2 regions of the Streptomyces sp. GS7 genome follow, and region 1 is predicted to be linked to the other one. Evidence: riboswitches for the same ligand, from Rfam matches in the RefSeq annotation. Region 1 holds a riboswitch; the other holds the start of a gene.

Evidence for each region. Region 1 has a riboswitch for ZMP and ZTP ahead of glyA (serine hydroxymethyltransferase). Riboswitches for the same ligand answer to the same signal wherever they lie in the genome.
Region 2: linked by a shared signal. The riboswitch ahead of GR130_RS14960 (bifunctional 5,10-methylenetetrahydrofolate dehydrogenase/5,10-methenyltetrahydrofolate cyclohydrolase) and the one ahead of glyA (serine hydroxymethyltransferase) in region 1 are both predicted to bind ZMP and ZTP.

The regions. Positions count from the first base shown of each region.
Region 1 covers NZ_CP047146.1:8,053,882-8,065,434, reverse strand. Annotated here, with positions in the region: gene GR130_RS35040 (trypsin-like serine peptidase) at 1-819, shown strand, start outside; gene GR130_RS35035 (serine hydrolase) at 875-1,624, opposite strand; partial or broken gene GR130_RS35030 (RNA-guided endonuclease TnpB family protein) at 1,902-2,261, opposite strand; gene GR130_RS35025 (isocitrate lyase/PEP mutase family protein) at 2,304-3,050, opposite strand; gene GR130_RS35020 (carboxymuconolactone decarboxylase family protein) at 3,047-3,496, opposite strand; gene GR130_RS35015 (carboxymuconolactone decarboxylase family protein) at 3,501-4,004, opposite strand; gene pdxR (MocR-like pyridoxine biosynthesis transcription factor PdxR) at 4,052-5,584, shown strand; gene GR130_RS35005 (GNAT family N-acetyltransferase) at 6,023-6,580, opposite strand; gene GR130_RS35000 (hypothetical protein) at 6,780-7,700, opposite strand; gene rocD (ornithine--oxo-acid transaminase) at 7,767-8,972, opposite strand; ZMP/ZTP riboswitch at 9,124-9,214, shown strand; gene glyA (serine hydroxymethyltransferase) at 9,253-10,530, shown strand; gene trpS (tryptophan--tRNA ligase) at 10,608-11,553, shown strand, end outside.
Region 2 covers NZ_CP047146.1:3,427,268-3,438,820, reverse strand. Annotated here, with positions in the region: gene GR130_RS15000 (alcohol dehydrogenase) at 1-797, shown strand, start outside; gene GR130_RS14995 (alpha/beta fold hydrolase) at 989-1,978, shown strand; gene GR130_RS14990 (helix-turn-helix domain-containing protein) at 2,036-2,983, opposite strand; gene GR130_RS14985 (cupin domain-containing protein) at 3,166-3,480, shown strand; gene GR130_RS14980 (hypothetical protein) at 3,822-3,962, shown strand; gene GR130_RS14975 (cytochrome P450) at 4,094-5,368, shown strand; gene GR130_RS14970 (DUF5685 family protein) at 5,402-6,805, opposite strand; gene GR130_RS14965 (hypothetical protein) at 7,096-7,560, shown strand; gene GR130_RS14960 (bifunctional 5,10-methylenetetrahydrofolate dehydrogenase/5,10-methenyltetrahydrofolate cyclohydrolase) at 7,679-8,551, opposite strand; ZMP/ZTP riboswitch at 8,573-8,660, opposite strand; gene GR130_RS39790 (hypothetical protein) at 8,726-9,745, opposite strand; gene GR130_RS14950 (hypothetical protein) at 9,921-10,331, shown strand; gene GR130_RS14945 (hypothetical protein) at 10,614-10,841, shown strand; gene GR130_RS14940 (SPFH domain-containing protein) at 10,933-11,553, shown strand, end outside.

The DNA of each region.
Region 1 (11,553 bases):
TCCGACGTCCCCGCCCCGGGGCCGAAGGCACCGGTCACCGCCCAGGAGGTCGTCCGCCCGTACCACCGCAACATGGCCCCGATCGGCAAGATCTTCTTCGACAGCCCCAAGGGCCCGATGGTCTGCTCCGGCACGATCGTCGAGGACCCGGCACACCCCGGAAAGTCCAACCTCGTCTGGACCGCCGGCCACTGCGTCCACACCGGCAAGCAGGGCGGCTGGATGCGCAACATCGTCTTCGTCCCGTCGTTCAACGACAACGGTGTGCCGGCGAACCAGCTCAACAACACGACGGCCGCGGAGATGATGCCGTACGGCAAGTTCTGGGCCGACTGGGTCAACACGTCCAACCAGTGGATCAGCATGGGCGGCGAGAAAGGCAACGACGGCTCCGTCTACGACTTCGCCGTGATGCACGTCAAGCCGGAGAACGGCAACGGCAAGTCCCTTGAGGAGACCGTCGGCGCCGCCGCCCAGATCTGGTTCAACTCCCCGTACGCGGAAGGCATCGGCTCGCTGAAGGCGTTCGGCTACCCGGCCGCGGCGCCCTACGACGGCGCGCGCATGATGAGCTGCCTGGACCGGCCCGACCGCCTCACCATGGAGCGGAACATGCCCCCCATGGACCGCATCGGCTGCACGATGACGGGCGGTTCGTCCGGCGGCGGCTGGTTCGTCAACCGCGGCGGCAAGCTGACCCTGGTGTCCAACACCTCCATCAGCAACGGCCAGCACACCTGGCTGGCCGGCCCGCACCTGGGCCCGGAGGCGCAGGAGGTCTTCACCACCCTGAGCCAGAAGTTCGCCGCCCAGCAGTAGGCGGCCCGAGCCGGCCGGCGCACCGAGCCCCAGCGGGCCCGGTACGCCGGCCGGTTCACGCCGTCAGCCGGTGCCGCGCCCGCCAGACGCGGGCCGACACCCGCGCCAGCAGCCGGGCGGCCGGGTCGCCGGTGTCCTGCCCGTTGGCGAGCGGGCCGGTGTAGCAGACCGCGAGGGTGTACGGGGCGGCGTCGGGCGGGTGGACCACGGCGGCGCAGTTCCGTACCCCCGTGATCCAGCCGTTCTTGCTGGCCAGCCGGGTGCCGGGCGGCAGGCCCGCGGCCACGTCCACCCCGTGGGCGTTGTCCTCCAGCAGGCCCAGCACCTCCGGCTCCAGCGACTCCAGCAGCCGGACCAGGTCGTGTGCGGTGACCCGGTTGAAGATGCCGGCGGCGCGGGCCGGCCGGTCCTCGACGCCGCGCGGGGTGTCGGTGCCGGCGGACGCGCCGGCCCGCCGCCACACGTCGGCCACCGCCTCCCGCCCCACGTGCGCCAGGCAGAGGTTGGTCGCCAGGTTGGAGGAGTGGCTGACCATCCGCCCGGCGAGCCAGCGCAGCGACGCGGTGCCGCCCAGCAGCTCCCAGGGCTCCGGATCGCTGTCGCCCGCCCGGGAGTTGGCGAAGGTGCCGCCCGCGGCGGAGGCGAAGCGGTTGACCACCGGGATCTGCCGGTCCAGGTCCAGTCCGCCGCGGTAGAGGGCGGCCAGCACGGCGACCTTCATGGTGCTGGCCGCCTCGTGCGGGACGTCAGCGTTGCGCAGGACCACCGGGGGGCGCCGCCAGGGCGCCACGACGAGGGAGAGCATGACTCATCCTAGGGCGGCCAGCATGCGCCGGCGCGGGACGTCAGGCCGGGTCGGCCGGCTCCCGGAGGGTGCCGGGCGCGTCGGTGAACGCCGCGTCGGCGGCCTGCCCGCACACCTTGCCCGCGGTCTCCCCGGCGAAGGTCAACTTGCCCCGGTCCTAAAGGACCGGGCTTGGAGGTAGTGCCCAACTGGCTGCTGGGTGGGCTCCTCCGTCCAGACACCCCTATGGGGTGGCAGGGACGCGTGACTCACGCCCCGCAGTCCACGCAGCCTCGCCCTTCCGGGCGTGCCGGTTCAGGCCGCGCCCGGCAGCCTTGTAGCCGGTGGAGGTGGTGGCGATGTTGGCGATGCCGAGGTCCACGCCGATGAACCCGTCCGGCTCGTACTGTTCGGCCTCAGGGATTTCGCACGTGGCGATCAGGTAGAACACGCCGTCGCGCTGGATCAAGTCGGATTCTCCCCTGCGGTGTGCCTGCAGCGTTTTGAGCGCATCGGGCGAGCAGACGAAGGCGACGTTCTTGAGGCGGTCGGCGGTGGTCCAGATGCTCACCGTCTGCGCGTCGCACTTCCAGGAAAGGCACCGGTCGTCATACGGCTGCGCGGCCTCAGGCCGGAAGGCGATCGGTTTCTTCTCCGCCGGCTCAGGGTTCCCTACCCGCCAACCCCCGTGCCCACAGCGTCAGTTGCCGTCCAGCAGCCGCTCGGCCACCAGCGCCAGCGCCGCGGTCGCCCGGCGCTGGAGGCCGCCGCCGAAGGTGATCCGGGCCGCGCCCAGGGCGCCCAGTTCACGGGGTGACGGACCGTCGGACACGGCCAGCGCGTTGAGCGGCAGGGTGATGGCCGCGGACAGTTCGGGCAGCAGCGCGGGCGGCGCCAGGATGGGGTAGATGCAGTCGGCGCCGGCCTCGGCGTAGAGGCGGGCGCGCTCGACGGCCGCCGCGGTACCGGTGTCGCCGCGCAGGAAGGTGTCGACCCGGGCGTTGACGACCAGGGCGTCGCCCGCCGCGGCGCGGACCTCGGCCAGCCACTCCGCCTGCTCCCGCGGGTCGCGGAGGGCGCCGGAGGCGTGGTCGGAGTCCTCCAGGTTGCAGCCGACCGCCCCGGAGTCCGCGAGGCGGCCCACCAACTCCTTCGCGGACAGCCCGTATCCGGCCTCCACGTCCGCCGTCACCGGCACGTCCACGGCCCGTACGATCCGGGCGATCGCCGCGAACATCTCGTCGGCAGGGGTCTCGCCGTCCGCGTACCCGAGGGACGCGGCGATGCCCGCGCTCGGCGTCGCGAGGGCGGGGAAGCCGGCGTCGGCGAAGACCCGGGCGGCCGCGGCGTCCCAGACGGTGGGGAGGATCAGCGGGTCGCCCGGCCGCCGGCCGTGGTGGAGGGCGCGCAGCGCCGCCGCGGCCGTGGGCCCGGTGCCGGCGGTCACAGCTCCTCCCCCGGGGGCTGGCGCACCGTGACATTGACCCGGTTCCAGTTGTTGATCGCGACGATCACGGCGATCAGATGGGCCAGTTCGGCCTCGGTGAACTGGGCGGCGGCCCGCTCGTAGACGGCGTCGGGGACGTGGCCGTCGGTCAGCACCGTGACCGCCTCCGCGAGCGCCAGGGCCGCCCGCTCGCGCTCGGAGTAGAGGTCGCCGGCCTCCTCCCACGCGGGCAGCAGATCGATCCGCCGCGGGCTCACCCCGGCCTCGCGGAGGTTCCTGACATGCATGTCGATGCAGAACGCGCACCGGTTGACCTGCGAGGCGCGCAGCACGACCAGCTCGACCAGGACCGGGTCGCCCAGGCCCTTCTTGGCGGCCATGGTCAGCCTGAGCTGGGCCTTGCCGAACTCGGGGAGCAGGCCCCAGATCTTCATCCGCCGGCTCATCGGGTCACCCCTGCCCCGGGGTCATGCGCGTGGCCACGCCGAAGCGGTTCCAGGCGTTGATGGTGGTGATCAGGGCGATCAGATGGGCCAGTTCGGCCTCGTCGAAGTGGGCGGCGGCCCGCTCGTAGACGGCGTCGGGGACGAAGCCTCCCCCAGTCAGCACTGTGACGGCCTCGGTCAGCGCCAGGGCCGCCCGCTCGCGCTCGGTGTAGTAACCGGCCGCCTCCTCCCAGGCGTTGAGGAGGTGGATGCGCTCCTCGGTCTCCCCGGCCTTGCGGGCGTCGGTGATGTGCATGTCGAGGCAGTAGGCGCACTTGTTGAGCTGCGAGGCGCGGATCCTGACCAGCTCGACCAGGGCCGGGTCCAGGCCCTTCGTGGCGGCGGCGTCCAGCGCGACCATGGCCTTGAACGCCTCCGGGGCGAGCGCGGCCCACCGCATGCGGGGGCCGTGCCCATGGTGCGTGCCGGAGGTGTCCGGCGGTGCGGATGATGCGTTCCCGTTCGTCATGGACACCACGCTACGGCGCGAGTGGCGCAGCGGTATGGTCCACTTCCATGACAAATTCGCGGGCCACTTTCGGGCGGGATCTGCATCTGGACCTCACCGGTCCGGGCGGGCTGCGGGCCTCCCTGATGGCCGCACTGCGCGCCGCCGTACGGTCCGGGCGGCTGGCCCCCGGCACCCGGCTGCCGTCCTCCCGTTCGCTCGCCACCGACCTCGGCATCGCCCGCAACACCGTCGCCGATGCCTATGCCGAGCTGGTCGCCGAGGGCTGGCTCAGCGCCCGCCAGGGCTCCGGCACCCGGGTCGCCTGGGGGTGTTCCCCCAGCAACCGCCGGGGGGACCCCCAACGGGACGGAGTCACAGGGCGACCGCTGCCGGCCGCCGGCAGCACGGCGGTGGCCCGCCGCGCCCCGGGCCTGGCGGCCGGCCCGCGGCGCCGCGCCGCCGCACCGCGCTTCGACCTCACCCCGGGCACCCCGGACGTCGCCTCCTTCCCGCGCACCGCCTGGCTGGCCGCCGCCCGCCGGGCGCTGTCCGCCGCGCCCAGCGAGGCGTTCGGCTACGGCACCGCGGCCGGCCGCCCGGAGCTGCGCACGGTGCTCGCCGACTATCTGGCCCGTGCCCGCGGCGTACGGGCCGACCCGGAGCGGATCATCGTCTGCGCGGGGTTCATGCAGGGACTGGGCCTGCTCTGCCGCGCGCTGCACGACGCCGAGGCCGACGTTGTCGTCAGCGCCGACGCCGACGCCAAGGGTCCGTCCGCCCGCATCGCCGTCGAGTCCTACGGGCTCGCCTTCCACCGTGACGTCATCACCCGCGCCGGGCTCGGCACCGTTCCCCTCCCGGTGGACGAACACGGCGCGGACGCCGCCCGGTTGGCGTCCCTCGACGGCGTCCGCGCGGCCCTGCTCACCCCCGCCCACCAGTTCCCCACCGGCGTGCCGCTGCACCCCGACCGCCGGGCCGCCGTCGTCAACTGGGCGCGTGCCACCGGGGGTTACATCCTGGAGGACGACTACGACGGCGAGTTCCGCTACGACCGGCAGCCGGTCGGCGCCCTCCAGGGGCTGGACCCCGACCACGTCGTCTATCTCGGCACCGCGAGCAAGAGCCTGGCCCCGGCGCTGCGGCTGGCCTGGATGGTGGTGCCCGACCGCCTGATCGACCCGGTGCTCGCCGTCAAGGCGACCGGCGAGTGGCAGTCCGGTTCGCTGGACCAGCTCACCCTCGCCGAGTTCATCCACTGCGGCGGGTACGACCGGCATCTGCGCGGGATGCGGCAGCGCTACCGGCGCCGCCGCGACCAGCTCATCGCCGCCCTCGCGGAACGCGCACCGCACGTCGAGGGCACCGGGATCGCCGCCGGGCTGCACATGGTGCTCCGCCTACCGCCCGGCACCGAGGAGAGCACCGTACGGGCGGCGGAGCGTGCGGGGTTGGCACTGGAGGGCCTGAGCTGGTTTCGGCACGGCGGAACGGACACGGAGAGCGCGCCGTTCGACGGGCTGGTCGTGGCCTACGGGACGCCCCCTGACCATGCGTTCACGGGAGCGCTGGAGGCACTGCTGCGGGTGCTCCCCTGACCACTGGGCCGTGTCCCGTGGGACTACCTCACGGCCCACCCAGGACTTTCGCACGAATCAGGACATGGTGGCCGGATTTATGTGAATCCGTTTGTTTATTGGGCGTTTATCCGTTGGAGGTTGGCTGTCCGTGACCACCTTGTCGCTGTCGGCGGCGAGGAGCTACGAGCAAGGGGGAATCATGCACCACCGCGTGAGAGCCTTGGCCGCGTCGTTGGCCACGGTAGCCGGACTTGGCGCAGCTTCTGTGCCGGGCACGGCGCAGGCAGGACCCCACCCGTCCCAAGTGGAAGTGAACGTCAAGGGTTCGGGCGGGACGACGGAGCCTGTCGGCTGCGTCTTCACCGCTGAACCTCCCGGGTATCTGGCCGATCTGCCCAAGGGGACCATCACCCTCACCGTGGTGATGGCTCAGGTGCCCGGGTGCTCGCTCCGCGCTCACAACTCCCTTACGAACGACACCCGGTCGAGCCCCGGACCGTCGTAGTCCGTGTGCACCGGCACCCCGTCGTCCCCGGTCCGGTCGCCCGGCTCCAGCCGGAACCCCATACGGGTGTGGTAAGCGATCGAGTCGTGGTTGTTGGGGCTGGTGATGCAGCGGACCCGGGTCCGTCCGGCCTCCCGGGCGAGGGCGAAGAAGCGCCGGTAGAGGGCGCTGCCGACGCCGCCGCGCTTGCCGTCGGGGCACACTCCCACGAAGTGGATGTACGCGGTGTCCGGTTCCGTCTGCGACAGGAAGCCGATCAGGAACGCGTGCAGCGTCCCGTCGGCCCGCTCGACCAGGAAGCTCGTCCCGGCGAAGTGCTGCAGGAACAACCGCGGTACGAGCAACTGCCGTTGCAGCGCCCCGGCCTCCCCGCCGAGCCCGCCCCACCAGCCGGCCAGCGCCACCTGGAGCCGCGCATGGTCCGCCGGCGCGGGGTGGCGCACCATCAGCTCGCCGGTCAATCGGCCCGGTACGGCGGTGCGTTCGGCTATGTCGTCGGCTGCGTCCACGGCGTCGTCATCGTCCTTCGGTCGGCGAGCGGAGTACCTGAGGGCGTCAGCCTAGGGCCTGACCCATCGGACAGGCCCTAGGGGCACGCCACCGGGCCGGCCCGCGGGGTGCCCCTCCGGGGCGTCCCGTCACGAGCGTGCCGCTGCGGGCCTCCCACTACGGGCCTCCCACTACGGGCGTGCCGCTACTGGTGTCCTGCTACGGCGTTTCCGCCGCCACCGGCCCCGGCTCGCCCTCGCCCCTGCCCCTGGCCACGTCTCCGGCGGCAGGCGCGCCCGCCGCCGTTTCCGCCGCCGGGGCCTCGCCGAAGCGGGCCAGGGCCAGGGCGCCGGCCACCGCCAGTGCGAAGCCGGCCACGGCGAGCGGGGCCAGGCCCGCGCGGGTGCGGTCGCCGAGCCAGGCGACGCCGACCAGGGCCGGGCCGAGGGTCTCGCCGATCACCATGCCCGCGGTGGCCGCGGTGACCGAGCCGCGCTGGAAGGCGGTGGTCAGCAGGAGGAACGCGGCGCCGCCGCCGATCACCAGGGCGTAGCTCGCGGGGTTGGTGAGGAGGTCGAGCGGCGCGAAACCGTCGATGAGGCGCACCGCGACCTCGACCACGCCGAAGCCGAACCCCGCGCCGAGGCCCAGCGCCGCCGCCCGTGCGCGGTCGGGCAGCCGGCCGGCCAGCGCGCCGGAGGCCAGTACGGCGACCGCGAAGACCAGGACCCCGATCCGCAGCCCGGAGGTGCCCCGCAGATGCCCCTCGGCGCCGGACGACAGCGCCAGCATCGCCAGCCCGCCGCAGACCACGGCCACCGCGAGCCACTCGGCGCGCGCCAGGCGGGTGCCCAGGAGGGGCGCCGCGACCACCGCGGTCACCGCGAGGGTGGCCGCCAGCGCCGCGCCGACCGTGTAGATCGGCAGCGACCGCAGGGCCACCAGCTCCAGGAGGAACCCCAGTCCGTCCAGCGTCAGCCCGAGCAGATAGCGCCACTGGGTCAGCACCCGCAGCAGCAGCCGGGCGTCCACCCCCGAACCGGTGCCGGGGGTGGTGTCCCGCGCGGCCACGGCCTGGAACACGGAGGCGGTGCCGAAGCACAGCGCGGAGGCGAGCGCACAGATCATCCCGAGGAGCATGGACCGACTGTACGGGGGATCGCGGGGAGGCCGTAGGGGGCGGCCGCTCCCCGGCCCCTGCCCCGGTCACACCCCCAACACCTCCCGCACCCGCTCCAGCCCCCAGTCCAGGTCCTCCCTGCTGATCACCAGTGGCGGGGCGATGCGGATCGTCGCGCCGTGGGTGTCCTTGACCAGGACGCCGCGAGCCAGCAGGCGTTCCGAGACGGTGCGGCCGTCGCCGCGTGACGGGTTGACGTCCACCCCGGCCCACAGGCCGCGCCCGCGTACCGCGTCGGCCGCGCCGCGTTCCACCAGCGGCGCCAGTTCGCGGTGCAGGTGGTCGCCCAACTCCGCCGCGCGCTGCTGGAGTTCGCCGGTGCGGAGGATCGCGATGACCTCCAGCGCCACGGCGCAGGCGAGCGGATTGCCGCCGAACGTCGAGCCGTGCTCGCCGGGCCGGAACACCCCGAGCACCTCGCGGGAGGACACCACCGCCGACACCGGCACCACCCCGCCGCCCAGCGCCTTGCCGAGGACGTACATGTCGGGCACCACGCCCTCGTGCTCGCAGGCGAAGGTCCTGCCCGTACGGCCCAGGCCGGACTGGATCTCGTCGGCGATGAACAGCACGTTCCGGGCCCGGGTGAGCGCGCGTACCCCGGCCAGGTAGCCGGGCGGTGGGACGAGGACGCCCGCCTCGCCCTGGATCGGCTCCAGCAGCACCGCCACCGTGTCGTCGTCGACCACCGCCTCCAGCGCCGCCAGGTCGCCGTACGGCACGATCGCGAAGCCGGGGGTGTACGGGCCGAAGTCGTCGCGCGCCTCGGGGTCGGTGGAGAAGGAGACGATGGTGGTGGTGCGGCCGTGGAAGTTGTTGTCGGCGACGACGATCTTCGCCCGGCCGTCCCGGACGCCCTTGACCCGGTAGCCCCACTTGCGGGCCGTCTTGATCGCCGTCTCCACGGCCTCGGCGCCGGTGTTCATCGGCAGGACGAGTTCCATCCCGCACAGCTCGGCGAGCTGGGCGCAGAAGTCGGCGAAGCGGTCGTGGTGGAAGGCGCGGGAGGTGAGGGTGACCCGCTCCAGCTGGGCGCGGGCGGCGTCCAGCAGGCGGCGGTTGCCGTGCCCGAAGTTCAGCGCGGAGTACCCGGCGAGCATGTCCAGATAGCGCCGGCCGGCCACATCCGTCATCCAGGCACCTTCGGCGGTGGCCACGACGACGGGCAGCGGGTGGTAGTTGTGCGCGCTGTGGGCCTCGGCGGCGGCGAGGAACTCTTCCGGGGACGTCACGGGGACTCCGTTCGGTAGGTCGCACGAGCCGGTGCGGTGGTGCGGGCAGATGCGCTCCGGCCCCCTCCTTATTGTTCCCGCCGGGCGGGCCGGGCGCTTGGTCACGGCCGTACGGGCCCGAACGCAGCGGGCCGGCAGCCCGTAGACTGCCGGTGCGCACCGCGACTGGCGCACGGGGAAGCGACCCCGAGGGAGCGGTGCGCGGCGACAGACGCGAGGTGCCGCCCGCCTGGGTACCCCGGGACCACGACCGACCCGATCGATCGCCCCGGAGGACGCCATGACGGCACATCCCCCTGCCCATCCCGCCCTGCACACCGCCGATCCCGAACTCGCCGCGCTGATCGGCGCCGAGGAGCGGCTCCAGGCCGACACCCTGCGGCTGATCCCCAGCGAGAACTACGTCTCGGCCGCCGTACTGGAGGCCACCGGCACCGTCCTGCAGAACAAGTACAGCGAGGGGTACGCGGGCCGTCGCTACTACGAGGGCCAGCAGAACATCGACCTCGTGGAGACCCTGGCCGTCGAGCGCGCCAAGGCCGTCTTCGGCGTCGAGCACGCCAACGTCCAGCCGTACTCCGGCTCACCCGCCAACCTCGCCGTCTACCTGGCCTTCGCCGCGCCCGGCGACACCGTGCTCGGCATGTCGCTGCCGATGGGCGGGCACCTCACGCACGGCTGGGGCGTCTCGGCGACCGGGACGTGGTTCAACGGCGTGCAGTACGGCGTCCGCGCCGACACCGGGCGGATCGACTTCGACGAGGTCCGCGACCTGGCCCGCAAGGAGCGCCCGAAGATCATCTTCTGCGGCGGTACGGCCGTGCCGCGCACCATCGACTTCGCCGCGTTCGGCGAGATCGCCCGCGAGGTCGGCGCGGTGCTCGTCGCCGACATCGCGCACATCGCCGGCCTGGTCGCGGGCGGCGCCCACCCCTCGCCGGTCCCGCACGCCGACGTGATCGCGACCACCACCCACAAGACCCTGCGCGGCCCCCGCGGCGCCATGCTGATGTCCCGCGCCACGCACGCCAAGGCCATCGACAAGGCCGTCTTCCCCGGCCTCCAGGGCGGCCCGCACAACCACACCACCGCCGCCATCGCGGTCGCCCTGCGCGAGGCCGCCGCCCCCTCCTTCCGGGACTACGCGCACGCCGTCGTCGCCAACGCCAAGGCGCTCGCCGAGGCACTGCTGGCCCGCGGCTTCGACCTGGTATCCGGCGGCACCGACAACCACCTGGTGCTGATCGACCTCACCTCCAAGGAAGTTCCGGGCAAGGTCGCCGCCAAGGCGCTGGACCGGGCCGGGATCGTCGTGAACTACAACACCGTGCCGTTCGACCCCCGTAAGCCCTTCGACCCGTCCGGGATCCGGATCGGCACCCCCTCGCTCACCTCCCGCGGGCTGGGCACCGAGCGGATGCCGCAGGTCGCGGAGTGGATCGACCGGGGCGTTTCGGCCGCCGCCAAGGGCGACGAGGAGGCGCTGGCGGCGATCCGCACGGAGGTGGCGGACCTGATGGCGGCCCACCCGGCGCCGGGTCTCGCGTCCGCCGGCTGAATGCCCCGGTGACCGCCGGCCGAGCGGCCCGGCGACCGCACGCCGGGGAGTACCGCGGACCTGAGACAATCGGTGCCATGGCTCTCGAAAGTCCGCGTGTACTCTCCGGTATTCAGCCCACCGCCGGCTCCTTCCACCTCGGCAACTACCTCGGTGCGGTGCGCCAGTGGGTGGCGCTGCAGGAGACCCACGACGCGTTCTACATGGTGGTCGACCTGCACGCGATCACCGTGCCGCAGGACCCGGCGGAGCTGCGCCGCAACACCCGGGTCGCCGCCGCCCAGCTGCTGGCCGCCGGCCTCGACCCGGAGCGCTGCACGCTCTTCGTGCAGAGCCATGTGCCCGAGCACGCGCAGCTCGGCTGGGTCATGAACTGCGTCACCGGCTTCGGCGAGGCGTCCCGGATGACGCAGTTCAAGGACAAGGCGGCCAAGCAGGGCGCGGACCGCACCACGGTCGGCCTGTTCACCTACCCCGTGCTGATGGTCGCCGACATCCTTCTCTACCAGGCCGACCAGGTCCCGGTGGGCGAGGACCAGCGCCAGCACCTGGAGCTGACCCGCGACCTCGCCGAGCGCTTCAACACCCGCTTCGGCCAGACCTTCACGATGCCGAACCCATACATCGTCAAGGAGACCGCGAAGATCTTCGACCTCCAGGACCCGTCGATCAAGATGAGCAAGTCGGCGTCCTCGCCCAAGGGCATCGTCGACCTCCTCGACGACCCCAAGGTCACCGCGAAGAAGATCAAGAGCGCCGTCACCGACACCGACACGGTCATCCGCTTCGACCGCGAGGCCAAGCCCGGCGTCAGCAACCTGCTCACCATCCTCTCCACCCTCACCGGCCAGGACATCCCGTCGCTGGAGCGCTCCTACGAGGGCAAGATGTACGGCGCGCTGAAGACCGACCTGGCAGAGGTGATGGTCGACTTCGTCACACCGTTCCGGGACCGTACGCAGGAATATCTGGACGACCCCGAGACGCTGGACACGATCCTGGCCAAGGGCGCCGAGAAGGCCC
Region 2 (11,553 bases), 4.6 Mb from region 1:
CGTACAGCGGCTGGCGGGTGGGCGACCGGGTCGCGGTCGGATGGTTCGGCGGCAGCTGCGGGCACTGCACGCCCTGCCGGCAGGGCGACTTCATCGTGTGCCCGCAGCTGAAGGTGCCGGGGTGGGCGTACGACGGCGGTTTCGCGGAGATGATGGTCGCGCCGGCCGACGCGCTGGCCCGGATCCCCGACGGGCTGGCGGCGCCCGACGCCGGGCCGCTGGCGTGCGCCGGGGTCACGACGTACAACGGGCTGCGGCGCAGTTCGGGGCGGCCGGGCGACCTGGTCGCCGTGCTCGGCATCGGCGGCCTGGGCCACCTGGGCGTGCGCTACGCGGTCGCGATGGGCTTCGAGGTCGTGGCGATCGCCCGCGGCGCCGACAAGGGGGACCTCGCCAAACAGCTGGGCGCGCACCACTACATCGACAGCACGGCGAAGACCGGCGTCGCGGACGCGCTGCAGTCCCTCGGCGGCGCCAGGGTCGTCCTGGCGACGGCCGCCAACTCCAGTGCCATCACGGCGACCGCGGACGGGCTGGCCCACCGCGGCGAGTTGGTGGTCATCGGCGCGGACACCGAACCCCTGGGGATCAACCCCACCCAGCTCCTCATGCGCGCCCGGGTCGTCCGCGGCCACCCGTCCGGTACCGCACAAGACGTCCAAGAAACAATGGAGTTCAGCGTGCTGCACGGCATCCGCCCGATGACCGAGAGCATGCCGCTGGAGCAGGCCAACGAGGCATACGGGAAGATGCTGGCGGGGGCGGCGCGGTTCCGGATGGTGCTGACCGGCGGTTGAGGAACGGGCGCCGGTCCGGCGCAGGACGGAAGGGTACCCCGACCGTCCTGCGCCGCAGCGCGTTCCGCCGCCCCGAACCGCCCGCGACCGACCCCGACCGCCCACCACCGCACGGATATCGACGCCGGGGCGCGGCTCGACCGCCGGCCGCCCCGCCGCCGGTGCACGCTCGTCCCGACCCAGGAGGATGCATGTCCCAGTCCGCCACCCAGGCCGCCGGCCGCACCCATCGTCTGGTCCCCTCCCCCGCGGGCCGGATCCATCTCGTGGAGCAGGGCAGCGGACCGCTCGTCCTGCTGGTGCACGGGTTCCCGGAGTCGTGGTACTCGTGGCGCCACCAGATGGCGACGCTGGCCGCCGCCGGGTACCGCGCGGTCGCCATCGACGTGCGCGGCTACGGGCGTTCGTCCAGGCCCGCGAACGTGGACGCCTACCGTATGCGCAACCTCGTCGAGGACAACGTCGCCGTGGTGCACGCCCTCGGCGAGCGGACCGCGGTGGTCGTCGGGCACGACTGGGGCTCGCCCATCGCCGCCCACTCCGCGCTGCTGCGGCCGGACGTCTTCCGCGCGGTCGGGCTGCTCAGCGTGCCCTACACGCCCCGCGGCGGCCACCGGCCCAGCGAGGTCTTCGCCCGGATCGGCGGGGACGACGAGTTCTATGTGAGCTACTTCCAGGAGCCGGGCCGGGCCGAGGCCGAAATCGAACCGGACGTCCGCGGCTGGCTGGCCGGCATCTACGCCGCCCTCTCCGCCGACACCATGCCGGCGCCCGACGCCCCGCCCCCGTTCCTCGTGAGCCCGGGCGGCAGGCTCCGGGACCGCTTCCCCGCCGGCCGGCGCCCCGCCTGGCTCAGCGACGACGATCTCGACGTCTACGCAGGGGAGTTCGAGCGTACGGGCATGAGCGGGGCCCTCAACCGCTACCGGAACATGGACCGGGACTGGGAGGACCTCGCCGACCTCGCCGGCGCCCCGCTCACCCAGCCGTCCCTGTTCATCGGCGGCAGCCAGGACGCCACCCTCGGCTGGCTGGCCGACGCGATCACGGCGTTCCCCACCACCATGCCGGGTCTGGTCGCCTCGCACCTCCTCGAAGGCTGCGGGCACTGGATCCAGCAGGAGCGCCGCGACGAGGTCGACCAGCTGCTGACCAAGTGGCTGGCGAACCTGCCCGGTTGACGGCCGGGCTCGCCTACGGAGGACCGACCTCCCCCTGCCCCGACCCCGCTGCCGCCGTCACGGCTCGGCGCGGAACGCGCGCCGGTAGGCACCCGGCGTCGTCCCCACGGCGCGCAGAAAGCGCCTGCGGAGATTGACGGCCGAGGAGAGGCCGACGCGACGCGCGACGGCCTCCAGGGGGAGGTCGGTGGATTCCAGCAGTTCGCGGGCGGTGGCGATGCGCTGCGCGAGCAGCCACCGCCCCGGACTGGCGCCGAGCTGATCGGCGAACCGACGGGCGAGGGTACGGGCCGACACCCCTGCGTGCGCGGCCAGTTCGTCGACGGTGAGCGGCTCGTCGAGCCGTCCGGTGATCCACTCCAGCAGGGGCGCGAGCGTACCGTCGATCTGGGCGGGGTGCGGCGGCGCCGAGTACTGGAGCTGCCCGCCCTCCCGGTGCGGCGGCATGACCATGCTGCGGGCCACCTGCGCGGCGTACCCGGCGCCGTGGTCCGCGCGGACGAGATGCAGGCAGAGGTCGATGCCCGCGCCGGAGCCCGCGCTGGTGGCCACGTCACCGTCGTCCACGTACAGCACGTCCGGGTCCACCCGCGCGGCCGGGAACCGGTCGGCGAGTTGGCCCGCCCGCGCCCAGTGCGTGGTCGCCCGCCGCCCGTCCAACAGCCCGGCGTGGCCCAGCGCGAAGGCGCCGGAGCAGATGCTGACCACCCGCGCTCCGCGCCCGTGTGCGCGGCGCAGGGCCGCGACGACCGGGGGCGAGGGCGGCTGCTCCGTGGGCAGCCACCCGGGGACGACGACGGTGTCCGCGCGGTCGAGTGCCTCCAGCCCGTCGGTCACGAGCATGTCGTACCCGGCGAGGGTCGGCACCGGACCGGGGTGTTCCGTGCACACCCCGAAGGCGTACCGGGCCGGGATTCCCCGCCGGGAGATCCCGAACACCTCGGCCGCGCAGCCGAGTTCGAAGGTCGACTGCGGTGGATGGACGAGCGCGACCACATGATGCATGGCAGGAAAATACCTCAGGATGTCTTTTCTGACACTCGGCGGGTCGGCGGCGGCAGACCAGGCTGGTCCTCATGACGAACCAGCAGACGAGCCAGCAGACGCAGCAGCAGACACCGCACCCCGCACAGCGGCCGGCGGCGGAAGGGACGGCCGGACGGACGGCGGCGCGGACACGGGAGCAGGTGCCCGGCTACGTCTGGTCCGCCGTACGGGACGCCCCGGTACGGGAGATCTTCCCCGGCATCCGCGTCCGTCCGCTGTGGACCGGGGACGACGGCGCGAAGGCCCAGGTACTGGAGATGGACCCGCACTCCTGCTGGGAGGGCATCGACGTCCACGAACCCGGACCCGAGGAGGTCTACGTGGTCTCGGGGGTCTTCCACGACGGCGAACGGGACTACCCGGCCGGGTCGTTCATCCACGCGCCCGCGGGTTCCTGGCACGTCCCGCAGACGACGACCGGCTGCACGCTGTTCGTCTTCTACCCCGAAGGCTGAACGGTGCCCGACGGGCGGTGGCCCGTCGGGCGAGCCGATGGGCGCCCGCCTGGGCGGAATGCGACCGGCACCGTGGGCCCGGTCGCGCCCCGTCAACCGGAGGCCGGTGCGGGGCACTCAAGGAAGCGGGGCACGTGAGGGAGCGGGGCACGTGAGGGAGCGGGGCACGTGAGGGAGCGGGGCACGTGAAAGAGCGGGGCACGTGAAAGAGCGGGGCAGCTGAAGAATCCGCAGTTCACCGGCGCTCCACCTGTCATGACGAGCCATCAGCGCCATACGCGGGGCCATATAACACCACCACGGCACTAACAATGGCGCCAAGCGTGTGCCATTATGGCGTCATGGACCTCACGCCATGTACGTCGCCGTTCTCCGGCACGAACTGCGTCATCCGGACCCTGGTCAGCCGCGCCGTGGTCGGCCACGTCCGGGTCGGCCACGTCCGGGCGCTGACGGCCCTCCACCGCACGGCGGAGCGCTGAACGGCGCCCCGAAGGCGGCCACTTGGCCCCGCCGCGGCACCACCCGGCTCGCCGCAGGTCGCCGCCCCCTGCCCGCGTGCATCCCGCACGCCGGCATCCCTGCACACCCGCACTCCGCACCGGAGGACACCATGGACCACGAACCCACGCCCGAGACGAGCCCCCAGGCAGCCCCGGCGACCGCCTCGGAACGGCATTCCGACCCGGCCCCCCTTTCCGAGATGCCGGTGACCCGCCCCACCGGATGCCCCTTCGATCCGCCCGCCGAGCTGGCTCACCTGCGCGAGGAGCAGCCGCTCCGCCGCATGCGCTACCCGGACGGGCACCTGGGCTGGCTGGCCACCGGCCACTCCGTCGCCCGAGCGATAGCCGCGGACACCCGCTTCAGTTCGCGCTACGAGCTGATGCACCTCCCCTTCCCGGGAGCGGAGGGCGTCACCCTGCCCCCGGCGCCGGTCGGCGACCTCACCGGGATCGACGCTCCCGAGCACACCCGCTACCGGCGGCTGCTCATGGGCAAGTTCACGGTCCGGCGGATGCGCGAACTCACCACCCGCGTAGAGGAGATCACCGCCGAGCATCTGGACGCCATGGAGCGCCGCCGCGCGACGGCGGACTCGGTGGACCTCGTGGAGGCGTATGCGCATCCCGTCCCGGCACTGATGATCTGCGAACTGCTCGGCGTGCCCTACGCCGACCGCGATTCCTTCCAGCACCACGCGAGGGCGGCGACCGCCACGGACGGGTCCGTGGACGACCAGTACGCGGCGCTGGCCGCACTTCAGGAGTTCGTCCGCGGGCTGGTCGTGGCGAAGCGCGCCGAGCCCACCGACGACCTGCTCAGCGATCTGACCACCACCGACCTCACCGACGACGAGCTGTCCGGTGTCGGCAGCTTCCTCCTCGGCGCCGGTCTCGACACCACCTCGAACATGATCGGGCTCGGCACCTTCGCGCTGCTGACCAACCCGGAGCAGGCCGCGGCCCTGCGCGCCGATCCGGGCCTGGCCGACCAGGCGGTCGAGGAGCTGATGCGCTACCTCACCATCGCCCACACCGGCCTGCGGGCAGCGCTCGAAGACGTCGAGGTGGACGGCCAGTTGATCAGGGCCGGAGAGTCGGTCACCCTCGCGATCCAGGCGGCCAACCGCGACCCGCGCCGCTTCCCCGACCCGGACACCCTCGACCTGCACCGCAAAGCCACCGGCCATCTGGCCTTCGGCCACGGCATCCACCAGTGCCTGGGGCAGCAACTGGCCCGCGTGGAGATGCGCGTCGCCTTCCCGGCCCTCTTCACCCGGTTCCCGACACTGCGGCTCGCCGTCCCACCCGAGGAGGTTCCGCTGCGCACCGACATCACCCTCCACGGCGTCCAGCGGCTCCCCGTCACCTGGGACGTGCGGTAGCGCCGGAGCGCCGTGGGGCCGACCGGCCGCCGGTCAGCAGTCGCAGCAGCTGCAGCAGTCGCAGCAATCGCATCCGCCGTTGGCGCATTCACAGCAGCAGCTGCAACTGTTGCAATTACTGGTGCTGCAACAGGTGTCACAGCAGTCACAGGCTTGGCAGCACCCCTCGCGCGTCTTCCGCGACCACGGGCCCTCGAACTCCGAGGAGCAGCACACCTTGCAGGTGCAGCAGAGCCCGATGGCGAGCGCACAGCCCTCCCAGAAGCCGCGGGGCTTCTTCGGCTCCTGCGGAATGTGCGGCATCCCGCCGCCCCCGCCGCCCGGTCCGCCGCCGTAGCCGCCGCCCTGCCCACCGGGCGGCACGGGGCCTTGGCCGTTGTACGGGTTCTGCCGGCCGTCGTACGGGCCACCGGCCGGCGGCTGGCCGTACTGGGGCGGCTGGCCGTATCCGTTCCCGTTGCCGTACGGGTTCTCGTAGGGATTCCCGGGGTTCCCGTACGGGTTCGGGTTCCCGTACGGGTTCGGGTTGCCGCCCGGGCCGTCGTACGGGCTCGGTGCCCCGTACCCCTGGTGGGAGCAGCCGGCCGTACCGAAGGCGCGGTCCACCGACCGGCGCAGCTCGTGCACCAGCAGGACGTGCACCAGCTTCGAGTCGGTGAACTCCACGTCGCGCAGGGCCAGTCGGATGCCGTGCAGCGCGTCGTCGCACAGTCGGCGGGCCTCCGCGAGGTCGGCGCCGGTGGCGGTGATCGGGTTCCAGGCGCCCTCTGCGGCGTCGGACGTCCGGTCTTCCACGGCGTCGAGGAGGTGTGCCAGCCGCCCGAAGAGCCGCCCCGCTTCGGCCAACGGCGCGGCGTTGCCCGGTCGGCCCGCCAGCACCGCGGTGTGCGCGAAGGCCGCGGCGGTCGCCGTCTCGGTGGGCTCGGTGACGACCGTCAGCGGCGTGCCCGGCCCGGCCAGTTCCTCGATGCCCACCTGCCGGTCGACCGCGTCCACGAGCACGGCGGTGTCGAAGCCGAGGGTGGCACCGGTGCGTGCCCCGGCCCGGTCCCATCCGGCGGCGACCCGGCGCGCCGCGGCGGCCATCGGGCGACGGCGCAGCACTCCGTTCCCGTCGGCGACGTGGTCGCGTATCTTCGCCGAGGCGAGGACGAGGGAGACCGACGCCGCCAGCCGCGCACCCTCCCCCTTCGCCACCGACGCGGTCCGCATACCCCGCAGCGGGCAGGGCCCGGCGGTACGGCGCCGGAGGTCCGCCGGGCCGGACTGAGCATCCGTCAGCACCGAGACGATCAATCCGTCGTAGTTCGTGACGATGCGGGCGAACTGCCCGTGATCGCCGCGCAGCGCGAGGCAGAGGCCGCACAGATGGGCCATCCACTCCGCCTTGAGCCCCTGGGACAGGCGGTGGGCACAGGGCCTGACGATTCCGAACACGTGAAAACAAACCCCCGGGAGACTTCGACTTGGGCCGGCTGCGGCAGCGCATCGTATCCACCTCGCCCATGACCTGCGCGCTCAGCCCGCGCAGGGAGGTGCCACGGACCCCAGTTGCCACAACATGCCCTCGTCGTCCGGGTCGTGGCTTCGGTGCCCCGTTGCCGGATCCGGCCGAGGCCTCCCGATTCCCTCTCTTTTCACTCTTTTCACTGATACCGAAGGTTCGCCCCGCGATGGGAGCATGACCCCGCTCAAGTGGCAGGCACTGCAGGGACATTGGGAGAGCTATGAAGACCGTGCGATATCTGGCCGCCACCTGCGTCGCGGGACTGGCGCTCGGCGCGGGACCGGTGCTGGCTACGGGAGCCGCCGCGGCTCCCGCGGCCACCGGCTCCACCACCGCACGGCCACCGCACCTGGCCCCCGTCCCCATCGGCAGGGGCAGAGTGCTGACCGGCGCCGACAACGGGCACACCGTCACCGTGCACCCCGGAGAGACGGTCACCGTCCGGCTCAACGGCCGCCGCACTCATGGCGTCACGTTCTTCTGGAGCGCCCCGAGGTCCGGCGACTCCGCGGTCCTGCGGCAGACCGACGGGGGCACGACACCGACCGGCGACGCCGGCGGCCGTTTCCGCGCCGGCCACCGCGGAACGGCCGGGCTCAGCGCGCGGCGCACCTGCCGCGCCGGTCACGGGCACGTCTGCCCGCACGTGGTCGTCACCTGGCGGGTGACGGTCAAGGTGTCCTGAAGGTGTCCTGACGGAAGGTTGCGCCCCGAGCGGCCGGTATCCCCGCCGCGGGCCCGGAACCCACGGCGCCGGGGCGTCGCCGCCGCGAGTCCCGTCTCCCGCTCCTGGTCAGCCCTTGTCAGAGGGCCGTCGCCCCCAGTTGCCTGGCCGCCGCGTCGACGGTCTGGGTGAGGAGGGTGGCGATGGTCATCGGGCCGACGCCGCCGGGGACCGGCGTGAGCAGGCTCGCGCGGGTGACCGCCGAGTCGAAGTCGACATCGCCGACGTTGCCGGGGTTGTAGCCGGCGTCGATGACGACCGCGCCGGGCTTGATGTGGTCCCCGTGGAGGAAGCGGGGGCGGCCCACCGCGGCGATCAGGACATCGGCCTCCCGCGTGACGGCGGCGAGGTCGGTGGTGCGGGAGTGGCAGTAGGTGACGGTGGCGTCGCGGCCGAGCAGCAGCATTCCCACGGGCTTGCCGAGGATCGCGCTGCGGCCGACGACGACGGCGTGCTTGCCGGTCAGGTCGACGTCGTAGTGGTCCAGGAGCCGCATGATGCCGCCGGGTGTGCAGGACGCGAAGCCGTCCAGGCCGAAGCTCATCCCGGCGAAGGAGTGGAAGGTCACGCCGTCGACGTCCTTGGCGGGGGCGATCGCCTCGAAGGCGGCGCGCTCGTCGATGTGCGGACCTGCCGGGTGCTGGAGCAGGATCCCGTGGACGCCGGGGTCGTCCGACAGCTCGCCGATCGTGTCGACCAGCTGGGCCGTCGTGGTGGCGGCCGGCAGCGCGATGTGCCGGGAGCGGATGCCGGCCTTCTCGCAGCGGGCGCGCTTCATCCGCACATAGGTCACGGAGGCCGGATCCTCACCGACCAGCACGGTGGCCAGACACGGGGCCTGGCCGGTCTGCCGGGTGAGGGCCGCGGCGCGCTCGGCGGCCTGCTCGACCATCCGGCGGGCGAGTGCGCTGCCGTCCATCAGGCGAGCGGTGGGTGCGGTGGTCTGCGGCATGGGCTGCTCCTGAGCGTCGCGGGGAATCGCCCAGGCGCACGGCAGGGACCACGGAGGCCGAGCCGCTCCCCGGTGGTACTCCACCCAAGCGCCAGTCACGGCTCGGGACCACTCTAGGCGATGGGCGGACGCGGGTCGACGGCGGTGCGACGGGGCACCGCGCCCCCACCGCCGTCAGGGGCCGGGCTGGCCGGGGGTCGAGGGATACGGCGTGCTGGCGGCCTCCCACTGGCTGAGGATGCCGTCCCAGTCGTGCTGGGTGACAGTGACGGCGCTGGGATCCCAGGTGGGGGGCGAGGGCACCGGCGCCGGCTGGGGTGTCCACGCGGCATGCGGATCGTGCGGTGTCCAGGGGGCGGTGTGCTGCTGCGGCATCCAGGGGGTCTGCGGCTCGTAGGGCGGGAGTGGCGGATGTTCCTGACGGGGCAGCGAGGTGGTGTCGGGCTGCTGGACGGGCGGGACGTCGGTCATCCGGCGGTGGCGGCCGATGCGGTCCGAGGGCGGGCGGTGGTGCAGGCGTGGCTCGGAGGCGAGTTGATGGGCGCGGGCGGCCAGGATGGAGACGTCCAGGCCGAGTTCGGCGGCGAGCGCGCCGAGGTCCACGCCGCTGTGCCGGCTGTTCACGAGGACCGCGTCCAGGGCGGGCGACCAGGACGGTTCCGGGGCGGGGGTGTGCATGGCGGCGGCGTACGGCTGCTGGGTGGGGCGGGGCGGGACGTAGGAGGCGGAGTCGGCGGGGGTGGGCGGGGCGGTGGGCGGGCCGGCGGCGAACGTTCCCGTGCGGCTGCCGCTTGCGGCACCCGCCATGACTCTTCTGGCGGTGGCGGCTGCGGAGCTGGGGGTGGATGCGGCGGCGCTCGTCGCGGCGGACAGCACCGGCTCCGGTTGTGGAGCTTCGGCCGGTGGGGCGGGGCGGCGTTCGCGGGCGGACTCCTCCAGCAGGCTCTTGGCCACGGCGCGGGCGTCGTCCTTGCCGACCGTGCGGCGGGCCAGGCGCACTTCGCGGGCGTCGAGTCCGAGCAGGTCGGCCACCACCTCGTCGCTGCCCACGGTCACCGCGAAGGCGGCCAGGGTCCGCGAGCGGCGCGCCTCGGCCTCGTCGAGGAGTCCTTGCGTCCGGCGGACCTCGTCATCGCTGCTGCAAAACGCCTGGGCGAGTACCGCGTGGCGCTCCCACAACTCCCTCGGTTCCATGTCAGCGACAACGTTTTATAGCCGATGTTGGTCCGGTTATCGATGAGAGATCACTGTAAGAGGTGATATTCCCTGCAAAGGGGACGGAGCTTTGGGGTGTTATGCGGGGAAGCATCCGAAGGTGCTCCAGGGTGTCTGCAGTGACCATCTGATGGAGTGAATCGTTTCTACGGCCATGAGTGCTCCCTCGTCCGTCACTGTCGCCGGTCACGGTCAGACCGCCTTCGTCCCCAGCCCCGTGATGCACCACCCGCCGCTCCCGGCTCCGGGTCCCGTCCCCGTACCGCCGCGGATCAACGCGGAGGTACGGATCAACGCGGAAGTCCTGAGACAGACGCCCGTGTACGCGGGCCTGGTGAAGATCTGGGCGGAGCGGTCCGCCACGGTGCCCGGAGTCGCCGATCCGGAGTGGCAGCGGCTGGTCTCCTACCGCGCGCTGATGGAGGAGACGGAAACCGCGCTGGCGGCGCTGCGTCCACACCGGGCGCCGGATGTCCTGCCGTCCCGCCGGCCGATGCCCGGTCCGTCCCTCTCCATCGAACTCTCGGCGCCGCGCGGCCCGTTGCGGCCGGTCGTCCACCATTGACGGTGCGTCGGCGGCACCGCCGGCCGCGGTACGGTGCCGCCGCGCGCGCTCGGTGAACGGCGGGCGGTGATCACGGGGGCCGCCGCGGCGCACGGCCGGGGACCGCCGGCGTCGTGATCGTCGCCCGCTCCGGGAGGGCCGTGGCGCAGCGTCGGGACGCCGTCCGGCCGGGCCTGCGCGGGGCCCGGCCGGAGTACCGTTGAAGTGTGGAAACGGCCGGTTTCCGCGCCGGGGACGGGTTCGCGTCATGGTCACGGTTTCGGGCGAGAACGGAGAGCTCGGGTGAGCGCGACGGATGAGGTGGACTTCAATCCGATCGGGGTGATCGGTCGGGTGACCGTCTCGATCCCGAGCGACGGACCGGGCGAGGTGCTGCTGCCCGTACGGGGCGGGAGCGAGGCGTTCGCGGCCTGGTCCGGCGGCCGGCCCATCGCCCGGCACACGCAGGTGATCGTGACGGACCGGACCTCGGCGCGGTCGGTGATCGTCGTGCCGCTGCCCGCCGCCTGACCGCCCTGCGCGCGGCATCCGCGCGCCCTTCCGCACCGCCCCGTGCACCCGCCCCGACCGAGGCCGGTCCGACGAGACCAGGAGCCTTGCGATGTTGTTCTGGCATGTACCGGCGCCCAATGAGGCGCTGTTGATCTCCGGTTCGAAGCGCCGGGCCGGGGACGCGCAATTCCGTATCGTCACCGGCCATGGGTGCTGGGTGATGCCCGTCAAGCAGAAGGCCAGCGTGCTGTCGCTGTCGTTGCGGGAGTCGGAGATCTCCGAGGACTGCGTCACCCAGCAGGGGATCCGGCTCGCCGTACGGGCGGTGGCCGTGTTCAAGGTCGGTGACGATCAGGCGTCCATCGCCAATGCCGCCCGGCGCTTCCTGGACGAGCAGCGGAGCATGGAGGAGCTGGTGGGGCGGATCTTCGCCGGCCATCTGCGCTCGATCGTCGGCGGGCTGACCGTCGAGCAGATCATCCGCGAGCGGGACCGGGTCGCGCAGGAGGTCAAGGAGGGCAGCCACTCGGAGATGGAGAAGCTCGGGATCGTCGTCGACGCGTTGCAGATCCAGGAGATCGGCGACACCTCCGGCTACATCACCAATCTCGCCGCGCCGCATGCCGCGGCGGTGGCCAGCGCCGCGCGGATCGCACAGGCCAAGGCGGATCAGGAGGCGACCGAGCGGGAGCAGCAGGCGGCGGCGCTGAAGGCGCAGTACGAGCGGGAC